2 regions of the Yersinia intermedia genome follow, and region 1 is predicted to be linked to the other one. Evidence: riboswitches for the same ligand, from Rfam matches in the RefSeq annotation. Region 1 holds a riboswitch; the other holds the start of a gene.

Region 1 (7,224 bases):
CCCTCGGCAATATGGGTCAGTACCTGCGGTGAGAAATGCAGAATATCCAGCCAATCAAAATCCGCCGTGGTATGGATAACCCGCTTGATCACCGCTTCTTGCATCTCACTGACAAAGCGATAGTCCGGGCGCTCATCGGCAATAATGTCACCGATGATGGCAAAACTGTTTTGCTCTATTTCCTGCGGGTTCTTTATATAGTTCATCAGGTTATCCTTGTTAAATGCCGACCAGCAGCAGACGAATCAGGGCAAAAAGTAACAGTGCTAATAACGACGCCATCAGCATCAAATGGATAGTGCGCGGGATATCATCCAGCGCCACCTCGCGCCGTTCATCACCGATCCAGGGTTTTTCAACCCGCACGCCAAAGTAATTATTCGGCCCCCCCAGCCGCACGCCAAGCGCACCGGCAACCGTGGCTTCAGACCAGGCGCAGTTAGGACTGGCGTGCTGATAACGATCACGCCAACCGATGCACAATGCCTGACGGTAATCGGCTCGTAGTAACCACGCGGCGGCGCTGAGTAATAGCCAGCTCAGACGGGCTGGGAGCCAGTTCGCCAGATCATCCATCCGTGCCGATACATAACCAATCGCGCGGTATTTTGGCGTTTTGTAACCCACCATCGAATCAAGGGTATTGACTGCTTTGTAAGCCATTGCCAGCGGGGCACCGCCTAACATCAGAAAGAACAGCGGCGCAATCACGCCATCAACGCTGTTTTCGGCCACCGTTTCGACCACCGCACGGGTGATTTGTGGCTTCTCCAGTTGTGAGGTGTCACGCCCGACAATCCATGACAGCTTCTCGCGGCTCTGTGCCAGCGAACCATGCTGCAGGGCATCAAATACCAGCAGCGCCGCATCACTCAGGCAACGTCCGGCTAAGAGGGTGTAAATCATCCACACTTGCGCCAACCAGCCGAGCCACGGATTGAAGTGTGTCATCAGTGATAAGAACCCCCAACTCAGCAGCCATGTCACGCCGACCACCACCAACCACAGCGCTGCTCCCCCCCACTTCAGTGCCCGTTCGCTATGGCAAACCGCACGGATAGCACGTTGCATGACAGAGATCAGGTTACCCATCCAGCGCACCGGGTGCGGCCAGTGCGGCGGGTCGCCGAGCCAGCTATCAAGCAAGAAAGCAATAAACCATGCGCTCAGGGTCATAGCACGCTCCGAGCAGCCGTCAGCCAGCCATTCAGTAAACCGGGGCGCTGGGCAAAATGGATATGCAGATAGCTGGCCTGAGTGCGCTGAAGTTGATAGCCACTGTGCCAGCGCTGAATAGCGACGCCATCACGCCATTTGCTACTATCAAATACCGGCGGCAATGGGCTGGTAAAATCGGAATAATGGAATTCATGACCACGCAGAATTTCACCTTGTGCAGCCAATAAAGTGTCACTGCGGGCCTGTGCCTGACAGTAACCAAAGCGAGTCAGCCGTTTCCCCATCCGGCTCTCACCGGCCAAAATGCCAACCATCGGGTGGCGCTGACCACTCTCATCCGTTAAGCCATCACCGAGATACATCAGGCCACCGCATTCGGCATACAGCGGGATCTGTTGGCGGTGCGCTTGCTGTAACGCTGCATGCATCGCTGTATTCGCTGCTAAGCGGCTCGCGTGAATTTCGGGATAACCGCCCCCGAGATAAATCATCTGGCAATCGGGTAACCGGTGGTCATGGAGTGGGCTGAAACGTTGGATGCGCACGCCTGCCTGCTCAAGCAGGTCAAGGTTATCGGGGTAATAAAAATTGAAGGCTTCATCTTCGGCCAAGGCCAGTGTCAGGCCGTTAGCCAGTGTAGACGGAGGTAAGGAAGGCGGGGTGCCGGCAGGCTGTGCCGCACAATGCGTCAATGCCAGTAATCGGTCGAGATCGATAAAGGCTTCAACCTGCTGTGCCAGCCGTTGCCAGCGGGGCGAGCTGTCGGGCTGCTGGGTTTTACCCGCCACGCCCTCACGCTGCTCTTGCACCGGTATCAACCCTAAATGGCGTGATGGCAGTGCGACATCGTCCATCACCGGCAAGCGACCCAGCACGGGAATACCGCAGTAATGCTCGATGGCGTGGCGGATTAGCTGATAATGGTTTTCTGAATTAACACGGTTAACAATCACGCCTGCGATGGTGAGATTTGGGTCAAACTGGCAGAACCCCAGCACGGTAGCCGCAACCGAGGTGGATACCGCCTTGCCATCCACCAGTAAGATAACTGGGCAGCCCAGTTGCTTGGCCATCGCCGCACTACTGCAATAATCGGGATCAGTGCCGTAGCCGTCATACAAGCCCATCACACCTTCGATCACCGCCACATCAGCATGGCGCATGTGCTGGTTATATAACCCATTCAAGGTCGCAGGCGGCAGCATAAAAGCATCAAGATTACGCGAGGTAACACCACTGACGGCGCTATGCCAACCGGTATCCAGGTAATCTGGCCCGACCTTAAACGGCTGCACAGACAACCCGCGCGCCATCAGCGCCCGCAGAATACCCAACGTCACGGTTGTTTTACCGCATCCACTGCCGGTACCTGCGATAATAAATGCTTGTTTGCCAGACCGTTGCATAAAAAATCCCGCCATTTCGAGCGGGATATGCAGTGTCAAAAAGGTGCGTCTGCGCAACGTCACCGCAGCGCGCATCTGATGACAACCCACTTCCCACCGAAGGAGTTGAATATATTTTACCGATTTGGCTGGTCTTCTGGCTTAGCGTCATCCTCCCCCGCACCTTCCCAATCCGATGGATCAGTGGTTTCAGCGGGTTCGTCGGCATCACAGCAGCGGGGGCTGCGGGGGATTGTCACCCCCTTCCCTGTCGTGTATTAAGTGCCAATGCGTACACGACATAACCATTTCAGTAACTTCCCCATCGTATTGGCAGCTACAGCGGTGTTAGCAGCTATCACGCACCTGCATTACTGACCTTAGTCAGCCGGCGGGGTTTACTCGTTTGCTGCCTTGCTGCGACGCCAACTAGATTGGGGTATGTATTTATCTAATACAGTAGATTATTTTATTTCTATTTCGTTATAGAATTTATCTCTTTATTTACACAGTTGTAACGTCAACTGGTTTATTAAATCCAGTTAACGTTAATATACTCTTTTCCACAAATAAAAAATGGTTAATTTCATTTTTTGGCGGTTATTTTTTAGTGTCACCACAACAAAAAATTGCCGCCATTAGATTTAAATCCAAACAAAAACAATGAGTTAAGATATAAATCATATATAAAAACATAACAAAAAATTGTCATTATTTATTTTATACATTAATAGCTGGCACAGTTTTTAAATATATAAACGTGAACATAGAACATGACTAATTGTTATTAGATCAATAACTGTCATTTCATTTCACTGCGTTCAGAAGAAAGTGAACGAAATACCTGCGGTGTCACATTATAGGTCTGGCGGAACACCTTGCAAAAGTAGCTGGTTTGGGAAAAACCAAGATTTTTGGCAATGCTGGCAATGCTCCAATCACTGTGCTGCAACATCTCTCTGGCATTAGCCATACGTTGTTGGTTGACCCAGGCATTGAAGCCGATCCCCTGATATTTTTTAAATAACTTACTGAAATAGTAAGGGCTGAGATACACCTTGCCAGCCACCTCTTCCAACCGTAGCTCTTCTGATAAATGCGTGTCTATATAGCGTAGTGCTTTCTTCATTTTGCTGTCATGCGGATGAACCGGCCGTACCCTGCCTGGATCTTTGCTCCCCATATTGTCATTGATCACAACAAAATTGAGGTGTTTTTTCAGGCAGTTCTCAACAATCAGCTTCAGTAAATCAGCCGAGGCTATTACCCGCGAAAAATCCATTATCGGCACATTATGGAACTCATCCATTAGCGCCGGATTCTGCTGCCAGTGGTTATCGATATTCAGAATATCAATAAGGTAAACATCTGCATGCAGCCGGACCTGACCACATAACACAAAACCCACCAGATGGCCGGCAATCACCAAAGGAATAGAAAAATCCGTTAATCCAGCATGACAGCGGTAGATACATGGCTCATTGGATTTGGATGCTTCAAGACCACCACAACGATCACTCATCCGACAACGTAGATGGTTAACCGGATCTTGACGCATTAATTGACAAAATGGAGTGAAATTAAACAGGTCAGAGATTTCCTCACCGTGAATATTCACCACTACCACCGCCAACCCGGTGGCTTGGGCAAAATCCTGGGCGATTTTATTTATGAGCTCTGAGTTAAGAGAACTGGCAGAAATCATGATAAAACCTCTCAGTTAATTTATTGTTATTAAATTTTATTTTATTGTTATAACGCGTCCCTGTAATAAGTAATATGTTAGAGCATTGTTATTTAATTATTCCCATTCATCAGGTTAAAATCTATTTCCCTGAAAAGGCAAAGTAACAATTTACTCTACCAGAGTCATAAACATCAGGGGACAATTAATGATCCATTAACCAGAATGGATCACGAAATTTCCTCACCCAGTATCAGATGAGGAAATCCACGTTGCTTTATAAATTGACTTTCTCATCCTCTAACTTACAGGTATTACAAGGTAGATTTTTGCCAATGAGGAAGCGGTAGACTGCGGCTCCGAGGCAAGCACCAATAATCGGTGCCACAATCGGAACAATGAAATACGGTATATCACGGCCACCGGTCATTGAGATTTTTCCCCAGCCGGCAAAGAAGGTGAATAATTTAGGGCCAAAATCACGTGCCGGGTTCATGGCAAAACCGGTTAACGGAGCGGTAGATGCACCAATAACCGCCACCAGAATACCGATCAATAGTGGGCCTAACGCACCACGCGGTACGCCGTTACCATCATCAGTTAGCGCCATAATCAGCCCCATAAGAATCGAGGTGATAATAATTTCAACAAATGCAGCCTGCCATACGCTGATTGCTGGCGATGGGAAGGTGCTGAAAATACTGGCTAATTGCAGGCTTTCCATGCTACCACGCACCATCTGGTGTGCGGCTTCGAAGTCAGTAAATAAATTATGGTAGAGCATGTAGGCCAGTGCCGCGCCACCAAAAGCACCGGCGACTTGAGCAATACTGTACGGGATGACTTTCCGGCCAGGGAAGCAGGCAAATAACCATAACGCGATGGTAATAGCCGGATTGAGGTGAGCACCGGAAATTCCTGCCGTCAGGTAGACCGCCAGTGAAATACCCAACCCCCACACAATACAGATTTCCCACAAACCAAAACTGGCACCTGCTACTTTCAATGCAGCCAAACAACTAATACCAAAAAACAGAAACAGCCCGGTACCGAGGAATTCCGCAATACACTGCGCTTTTAGTGAGTCGTTCATAGGGTTACCCTGCTTGTTATTAAATTAATACGTTATATACCCTAAATAATTCGAGTTTCAGGAAGGCAGCCAACGCACATGCAGCTCGAAGTATGACGGGTATGGAAATGCACGGCCCATGACCCAGCCACTATAAAGAGAGCAAAAATGAAAGTGTTGTCGTGATGTGCCATTAATTAAACAAAAAGTAGACCTTCAATAACAAATTATTGTCATTTCCGCAGAAAAGTTAGCGCCAACACCGTGTTAACAGGCACTTTTATGCTTTATTCAGCCATATGACTTTCTTGCCATTTATTCTTTCCGTTATTGTTATCAAGCTCGCACTTTTGTGGCAACTTCACCCTCACGGATATCATTATATTTATGCGCGCGATCACGCGACCTATTAAACGGGCAGGCGCGCAATTAACAAATTTAATTATTATTGTCACCTAATAAATTGTAATTCTGAATATGCAATAGCCAGTTATTACCACCATGTTTTCGATAAATTCCATTATAAAACAAGTCATTAAGTTATAATCATGGCAATATTTTGTTATTTATTCACTAACCATTCCCATCAGTAAATTCAATACAGCCATTCTTTTTCATTGCTTGTTTGTATATTCGTTCTCAGCACGAACCTGACAACTTTATTTTTAAAATTACTGACTTTACTTTTTTAAATTTACTGAATGGCCCCAACACGACAGTTTTTATTTTAGAACCTGAGCGCGTTCGAAACCGAAATAGCTGTATTTCCAACGCACAAACATCAGGTTCCTGACATCCCCGTCGAGGTATTTATGCAACAAGAAGCACTAGGAATGGTGGAAACCAAAGGGTTGACTGCAGCCATTGAGGCTGCGGACACCATGGTGAAATCGGCCAATGTGACATTAGTCGGCTATGAAAAAATTGGCTCTGGTCTGGTCACTGTCATCGTACGTGGTGACGTGGGGGCGGTTAAAGCTGCCACTGATGCTGGCGCAAGTGCGGCCGCGAAAGTGGGTGAAGTGAAATCGACCCATGTCATCCCACGCCCACATACCGATGTCGAGAAGTTCTTGCCAAAGGGAAATAGCTAATGGAAAGCAATGACCTGGTCGACCAAATCATGGCGCAGGTGATAGCAAAAGTCAGCGAACACGCTCCGGCGTCTTCTAAACAACCCTCCTATAAACAACGAGATACGGCTATGGCTGAGAAGACTTGCAGTTTAACGGAATTTGTTGGTACCGCGATCGGTGACACGGTCGGACTGGTGATCGCCAACGTCGACAGCGCCCTACTGGACGCAATGAAGCTGGAAAAACGCTATCGCTCCATCGGTATTCTGGGCGCACGTACTGGCGCCGGCCCGCACATCATGGCAGCCGATGAAGCCGTTAAGGCCACCAATACCGAAGTGGTCAGTATTGAGTTACCCCGCGATACCAAGGGCGGTGCCGGTCATGGCTCGCTGATTATCTTCGGTGGTGATGATGTTTCTGATGTGAAACGTGCTGTTGAAGTGGCGCTGAAAGAGCTGGATCGGACCTTCGGCGACGTTTACGCCAATGAAGCCGGTCACATTGAATTGCAGTACAGCGCACGTGCCAGCCACGCATTGGAAAAGGCATTTGGCGCACCATTGGGCCGTTCTTGCGGTGTGATAGTCGGTGCACCGGCGTCGATTGGTGTTTTGATGGCAGATACCGCCGTGAAATCCGCCAACGTTGACGTGGTGGCTTACAGCTCCCCCGCACATGGCACCAGCTTCAGTAACGAAGTGATTCTGGTTATCTCCGGTGATTCTGGCGCAGTTCGTCAGGCCGTCATTTCTGCTCGTGAGATCGGCAAAACGGTATTAGCGACCTTGGGTTCTGAACCGAAAAACGACCGCCCTTCTTATATCT
Region 2 (7,224 bases), 2.0 Mb from region 1:
GCCGTACTCCCCAGGCGGTCGACTTAACGCGTTAGCTCCGGAAGCCACGCCTCAAGGGCACAACCTCCAAGTCGACATCGTTTACAGCGTGGACTACCAGGGTATCTAATCCTGTTTGCTCCCCACGCTTTCGCACCTGAGCGTCAGTCTTTGTCCAGGGGGCCGCCTTCGCCACCGGTATTCCTCCAGATCTCTACGCATTTCACCGCTACACCTGGAATTCTACCCCCCTCTACAAGACTCTAGCTTGCCAGTTTCAAATGCAGTTCCCACGTTAAGCGCGGGGATTTCACATCTGACTTAACAAACCGCCTGCGTGCGCTTTACGCCCAGTAATTCCGATTAACGCTTGCACCCTCCGTATTACCGCGGCTGCTGGCACGGAGTTAGCCGGTGCTTCTTCTGCGAGTAACGTCAATCAATCGTGCTATTAACACGACTGCCTTCCTCCTCGCTGAAAGTGCTTTACAACCCGAAGGCCTTCTTCACACACGCGGCATGGCTGCATCAGGCTTGCGCCCATTGTGCAATATTCCCCACTGCTGCCTCCCGTAGGAGTCTGGACCGTGTCTCAGTTCCAGTGTGGCTGGTCATCCTCTCAGACCAGCTAGGGATCGTCGCCTAGGTGAGCCATTACCCCACCTACTAGCTAATCCCATCTGGGCACATCCGATGGCGTGAGGCCCGAAGGTCCCCCACTTTGCTCTTGCGAGGTCATGCGGTATTAGCTACCGTTTCCAGTAGTTATCCCCCTCCATCAGGCAGTTTCCCAGACATTACTCACCCGTCCGCCGCTCGCCGGCAAAGTAGTAAACTACTTCCCGCTGCCGCTCGACTTGCATGTGTTAGGCCTGCCGCCAGCGTTCAATCTGAGCCATGATCAAACTCTTCAATTTAAGATTTGTTTGATTTGCTATGAGTTAACATAGCGATGCTCAAAGATTACTTTCTGCAAATATGCATTCGAACCGAAGTTCAAATGTGTACTGCTTTGGTCACTCTTCAAGACTTTGATATTTCATCTGCCTGCCGAAACAGGCTTCGATATCGTCTTGCGAGTGCCCACACAGATTGTCTGATAAATTGTTAAAGAGCGTTCGTTACCCGTTTGCCTTTCGGCGAATCTTACGGTAACGCGGGAGGCAGATAATACGCTTTCCCGCTGAAGAGTCAAGAGTTTCTTTCGTTTCTTTCGAAGTCAAAATCATTCTTTTCGCTTCCTGACCCGGCGAAGTGTGTTTCGTTGTTCCCGGTCAGTGGAGGCGCATTATAGGGAGTTCCTGACAGCCTGCAACCCCTAATTTGAAAAAACTTTTCAACCGCTGAATCTTTAGTCAAAACACCTTTAAATTGGCAGTTTTTGCAGCACCGGGAAGCCATAACTCTGCAAAACGGGCAATAAAACGTCAGTATCTGCATTCAACGCCATGCAGTAAGCAATATTATCTTCCTGAGAAGAAACTACATTTTCTTGAGAAGAGATGAGCCAGGCAGTGCGACGAGCTATTGCTGCACCGGAATCGACCATACGGGTACCTTCAGGCAACACTTGCGCCAACTCTTCTACTAATAGAGGGAAATGAGTGCACCCCAATACAATGGTGTCCGGCGGCTCACGCATCGCCAACCATGGATGGAGGATTTTCTTTAAGGTTTCGATAGGTACAGCACCGCCATGCAACTTGGACTCTGCCAGTTCCACCAGCTCAGATGAACCCAGCAATTCAATTTTGCAATCAGTGGCAAAGCGCTCAATCAAATCCCGGGTATAAGAAGCATGCACGGTGCCACGGGTAGCCAATAAGCCAACAACACCATTGCGGGTTAATCGCACCGCCGGTTTGATAGCGGGAACAACCCCAACCACAGGGAATGCGAAGCGCTCACGTAAAGCAGGAAGCACAACTGTGCTGGCCGTGTTACAGGCAATGACGACGATTGCCAGCGGATGACGCTGCTGCACCGCAGTGACAATTTCCAGTACGCGTTCAATGATAAACTCGCCGGACTTCTCCCCATAAGGGAAAGCGACATTATCGAAAGCATATATATAGTGGAGATCCGGCAGCAACTGCCGAATCTCTTGATAGACAGATAGCCCGCCAACACCTGAGTCAAAAATCAGTGCTGTCGGGCGAGGGGCAGTATCAACCTTAGAAGTTATAGCTTCCGGTGAGGTAATACTCTCGTCCAGCGGTTTTATAGCCATAAACCGTCTCATAATCTTTATCAAACAGGTTGGCAATTCTACCACGAACTGTGAGATGAGAGGTGACCGGATATGAAACAGCTAGATCCCAAAGGCTAATCCCTCCCAATTTTACTGAGCTTGGTGCAAAAGTGGTTGGATCGAATGTATTGTCATAACGCTGACCAAGATATTGATATGTTACCGACCAATCTAACTCGGCCACCTGCCAATCAAGTTGGTATTTAACCTGTTGCTTAGCGCGGCGCACCAGAATTTGATTGGTTTCAGCATCGCGAGGATCAAGATATTCTAACGTAACTTGGTGAGATAACGGCCCGGTGTCGAAAGCTCCCGTCCATTCCACACCTTTTATCACCGCTTTACTCACATTGTAGTAACGGTTACTACTACTGTCATAGTCTATAAGTTCTTCAATATCATTACGATAAGTGGATAAGCGCCAAGTTACTGGCCCGGTTAAGCCTTCAAGCCCGCCTTCCCATTGTTTGCTTTCTTCTGGTTTCAGGTTCGTGTTACCGCCATAGGCGCTATAAAGCTGCATTAAATTGGGAGCCTTATAGGCCGTACCGTAAGAACCGATCAAACGATAGCCATCAATAAACTCCCAGCCAGCGCTGGTCTGCCAGGTGGAGTGCCAACCAAATTGCGAATTATCGTCACTGCGCGCTGAGCCTTCTAAAGTGACATCATTGATCTGTTGCTGCCCTGTCAGATAAATACCCGTGTTGCGCAATGTGTATTCATCAGAATTGGTTGCATTCATCGCTTTGCGTTTGGTTGTTTGCTCCTGCCAATCAGCCCCCGCACTAACCTCGCCTTTACCGACTTGCAGCGTATTACCCCATTGTAAATTGTATTGCTCTGCATCATCTAAAGAGGCGGATACATCATGCCGACCAAACAATGGATCATAGTTATAGTCTTTAGTGCGGTTATAACTTGCGATCAGTTGAGACGCATAAATTCCATTTTTAAAACGTAACCCAGTGTCATAAGTACGGCTTGATAGCTGGCGGGTATCTAATAATGCTGAACCGGGATAATAACTGCCATCATAGTCACTACGGTTATCGAAACCGTAAGCACGCGCAAAGCCACTGAATTGATTATTGAAATCATGATTAACACCTGCCCACAGCATTTTCCCCATGTATCCGTCACGATCCGGCTGGCTTGCCATGCCAGTATTACCAGCAGCAACAATGTCATAACCTTTACTGTAATCGTAATTTCCTGCCAACGTCACCGTGGTGCTATCACCCAGTTTTTGCTGAGTTGAACCACCGTAGTTCTGGTAACCATTCGAACCCACGCCTGCGGTGAGTGTGCTACCCAAGGCTTCACGCACAGTAATGATGTTTACTACCCCACCGATAGCATCTGAACCATATACCGCAGAACGTGGTCCACGAATATATTCAATACGCTGTACTAAAGAGACAGGGATTTGGCTGAGATCAGAAGAACCGCTGATACCCGACTGATTCAGACGAACACCATCAACCAGAACTAAAACATGCCTGGCATCTGTACCTCGGATAAACAAGGAACTCTGTTGGCCAGGCCCACCAGTTTGTGCAATGTTCACACCAGGCAAGCGGCGCATAACATCATTCAGGTTAGTTGATTGCCAGCGATCAATATCATTACGAGTAACAACATCAACCGGAGCCAAGATAGAAGATATGGGTTGGGGGAATCGATTGGCGGTAACCACCATGTCATCATTACTTGTTGTGGTGCTGTCCTGGGCCCATCCAGAAAATGCTGTCACAGAAAGGGCTGTGAGCAGCGTATATTTTTTTATTGTCATGAATACAAGCATCCAAACTCAATTGGCGGATGCCGCAGTGCCATGGCCGATAGTTCGCGACGACCACGCATATTGCGACGTAATACCGGCAGGTCTTCGGGCTTGGGATCTCTGATGTCACGCCTTATTCATTACTTAAATGAATTAATACCGTGAAATAGAGCTGGCGATGACTTCCCGCCCTTGCGGACAGTGTCTGGTTGAAACCTATCGCCGTAACTTCCCCTTACCGCTGCGCGTCAGCTCCGGATTTACACCGGATTCCCTTTTAACTCTTAGGTGTTTAAGTAACAGCATGAGGCCGGATCGCAATGCTACGATCAAGTAAAATAGATGTCTAGACTTCCATCCTCGTTATAGTGAATAAACACAACAAAACTGGACATCACTCCCACTTTCCCTACAATCCGCAGCAGTAACCCTCTTTTATAATGGCCAGACGAGAAGAATCATGACTCCCGACATCCTGCCGACAGACAGCTACGACCAACAACTGGCGGAAAAATCTGCCCGTCTTCAGGCGATGATGTCGCCGTTTCAGGCACCTGCTGCGGAAATATTCCGTTCTCCTGCCGAACATTACCGCATGAGAGCAGAGTTTCGCGTTTGGCACGATGAAGATGACTTGTACCACATCATGTTTGACCAGCAGACTAAGCAGCGTATCCGGGTTGAACAGTTCCCGGTGGCGAGTTTGTTGATCAATCGTCTAATGAGCGCGTTGATGACAGCCATTAGAGCCGAACCAATTTTGCGGCGTAAACTGTTCCAGATTGATTACTTATCTACCCTAAGCGGTAAACTGATCGCTTCTTTGCTGTATCACCGTCAATTAGATGAAGAGTGGCAGCAGAAAGCGCTGGAATTACGTGATCAGTTGCGAGCGCAAGGCTTCGACTTGCAATTGATCGGGCGCGCGGCAAAAACCAAAATTATGTTGGATCATGACTATATCGATGAAGTATTGCCGGTTGCCGGGCGTGAAATGATTTATCGTCAGGTGGAGAATAGTTTCACCCAACCGAATGCGGCGGTGAATATCCATATGCTGGAATGGGCAATTGATACCACTAAGAACGCCAGTGGCGATTTATTGGAGTTGTACTGCGGTAATGGTAACTTCTCGTTGGCGCTAGCACGCAATTTTGCACGCGTGTTGGCAACAGAAATCGCTAAACCCTCAGTGGCGGCAGCGCAATACAATATCGCGGCAAATAATATCGATAACGTGCAAATTATCCGCATGTCGGCTGAAGAGTTTACCCAAGCAATGCTAGGTGTGCGCGAGTTTAACCGTTTGAAGGGGATTGACCTGAGCAGTTATAACTGTGAGACCATTTTTGTCGATCCCCCGCGCAGCGGGCTGGATGACGAGACGGTCAAGCTGGTACAAGGTTATCCGCGTATCCTTTATATCTCCTGTAACCCTGAAACGCTGTGCGCCAATCTGGAACAGTTACAACAGACACATAAAATCAGCCGCTTAGCTCTATTTGATCAGTTCCCCTACACCCATCATATGGAGTGTGGGGTATTACTAGAAAAGCGCGGCTGACAGGCAATAGATAAGCAAAAGGGCAACGTGATGTTGCCCTTTTGCGTTTTAAAATATGTCGTTTTAAAACATGCCATTTTCAGGTTATTGCGGCTGCTGGTTATCCGAATTATCTGGCTCAGATTCTGATTGCACCGACTTACGTGCTTTTAGTTTAAACAAGATCCAGAACACCAACACGACACTGAGAATAGAAGGAACGAAATTAGAACCAATGGCCGGATGCTCAACCCGCACAATCGCGCTATACAACAAAATCCCGAGCAGGAAACATGCAGAGGCCAGCACTGGCAAGCCATGCGGCATGGCAAAATTGAGGTAGCGCTGATGTAAACAATATACAGCCAATACCAATGTTAGCAGCGGAAAAACTGAAAAAGGCACAAACGCGCTGAATAATGTATTAAATGAACCATTTATTGCCAGGCCAGTAATCAACGCCAGCAGCAGGGTGCCGATTTCACGGCGAGACTGTTCCATCATTTTTCCTTACCTTATTAAGTGCGAGATACAGCGAGTTTTTCCTGCTCGCGACGATACCAATAATAAGCGCCCTTGGAGATCATCCGCAATTGTAAGACCAAGCGCTCCTCTAACTGTCGCCGTTGTTCAATATCTACGTCCAGCACTTCAGCACCGGCACTGAAGACAATTGTGACCATGGCCTCAGCCTGAGCTTCAGTGAAGCTACGTGGCATGTGATTTTCCAGTTCGAGGTAATCTGCCAGCTCGGCAATAAAATGCTGAATTTCACGTGCAACTGCTGCACGAAATGCGGCAGACGTGCCGGAGCGCTCCCGCAGCAATAGACGAAACGCATTCGGGTTATTACCGATAAATTCCATAAATGTAGATACTGAGGTACGGATAACACTGCCGCCCTTGGCAATCCGCTGGCGTGCCTGACGCATCAGTTGACGCAACATCAGACCGCTTTCATCGACCATTGTCAGGCCAAGTTCGTCGACATCGCGGAAATGCCGGTAAAAAGAAGTCGGTGCGATACCAGCTTCGCGAGAGACTTCCCGCAAGCTAAGGCTGGCAAAACTCCGCTCAGCACTCAATTGGCTGAACGCCGCTTCGATAAGGGAACGACGAGTCCGCTCTTTTTGTTGTGCTCTGACGCCCATAATCGTGCCCAAGGGATATCCAAATTCTCAATCTAAGATATATAGTCAACAATATACCAAACTTTATAGTAACAACCGTTATACAAACGTATCATCCCAATACAGAATTGCCGCTTTACAACACACATCACGGTGATTTACCCATGGTTGATTGGCTTATGCCTGCCATCTTTCAATTTACAGATGTGTTGGCTGTACCTTGAAATTTATTGGGTATCTGGTTGGGTTGATGTTAATGTATCGTTGTAATTTTGTATAAGAATAGGTCTCTCCTACATGCAACAGCACTTCCATTTTGATGCCATTGTTATTGGCTCGGGTCCTGGCGGTGAAGGTGCCGCTATGGGGTTGGTCAAGCAAGGTGCCCGTGTTGCCGTAATTGAACGGTATAATAATGTGGGCGGTGGATGTACCCATTGGGGCACTATCCCTTCCAAAGCTTTGCGCCACGCCGTTAGCCGTATTATCGAATTCAACCAAAATCCACTCTACAGCGACAATGCCCGAACCATCA

The links. Region 1 has a riboswitch for cobalamin ahead of EL015_RS13390 (cobyrinic acid a,c-diamide synthase CobB). Riboswitches for the same ligand answer to the same signal wherever they lie in the genome.
Positions count from the first base shown of each region.
Region 2: it holds a riboswitch for cobalamin, as region 1 does, so the genes downstream of both, btuB (TonB-dependent vitamin B12 receptor BtuB) here and EL015_RS13390 (cobyrinic acid a,c-diamide synthase CobB) in region 1, are expected to answer to the same signal.

Region 1 covers NZ_LR134116.1:2,928,333-2,935,556, forward strand. Annotated here, with positions in the region: gene EL015_RS13380 (cobalt-precorrin-8 methylmutase) at 1-206, opposite strand, end outside; gene cbiB (adenosylcobinamide-phosphate synthase CbiB) at 220-1,176, opposite strand; gene EL015_RS13390 (cobyrinic acid a,c-diamide synthase CobB) at 1,173-2,585, opposite strand; cobalamin riboswitch at 2,695-2,889, opposite strand; gene pocR (transcriptional regulator PocR) at 3,367-4,269, opposite strand; gene pduF (propanediol diffusion facilitator PduF) at 4,526-5,341, opposite strand; gene pduA (propanediol utilization microcompartment protein PduA) at 6,133-6,414, shown strand; gene pduB (propanediol utilization microcompartment protein PduB) at 6,414-7,224, shown strand, end outside.
Region 2 covers NZ_LR134116.1:136,676-143,899, reverse strand. Annotated here, with positions in the region: rRNA gene EL015_RS00665 (16S ribosomal RNA) at 1-896, opposite strand, end outside; gene murI (glutamate racemase) at 1,346-2,209, opposite strand; gene btuB (TonB-dependent vitamin B12 receptor BtuB) at 2,154-4,025, opposite strand; cobalamin riboswitch at 4,096-4,346, opposite strand; gene trmA (tRNA (uridine(54)-C5)-methyltransferase TrmA) at 4,477-5,580, shown strand; gene EL015_RS00640 (YijD family membrane protein) at 5,665-6,063, opposite strand; gene fabR (HTH-type transcriptional repressor FabR) at 6,078-6,710, opposite strand; gene sthA (Si-specific NAD(P)(+) transhydrogenase) at 6,987-7,224, shown strand, end outside.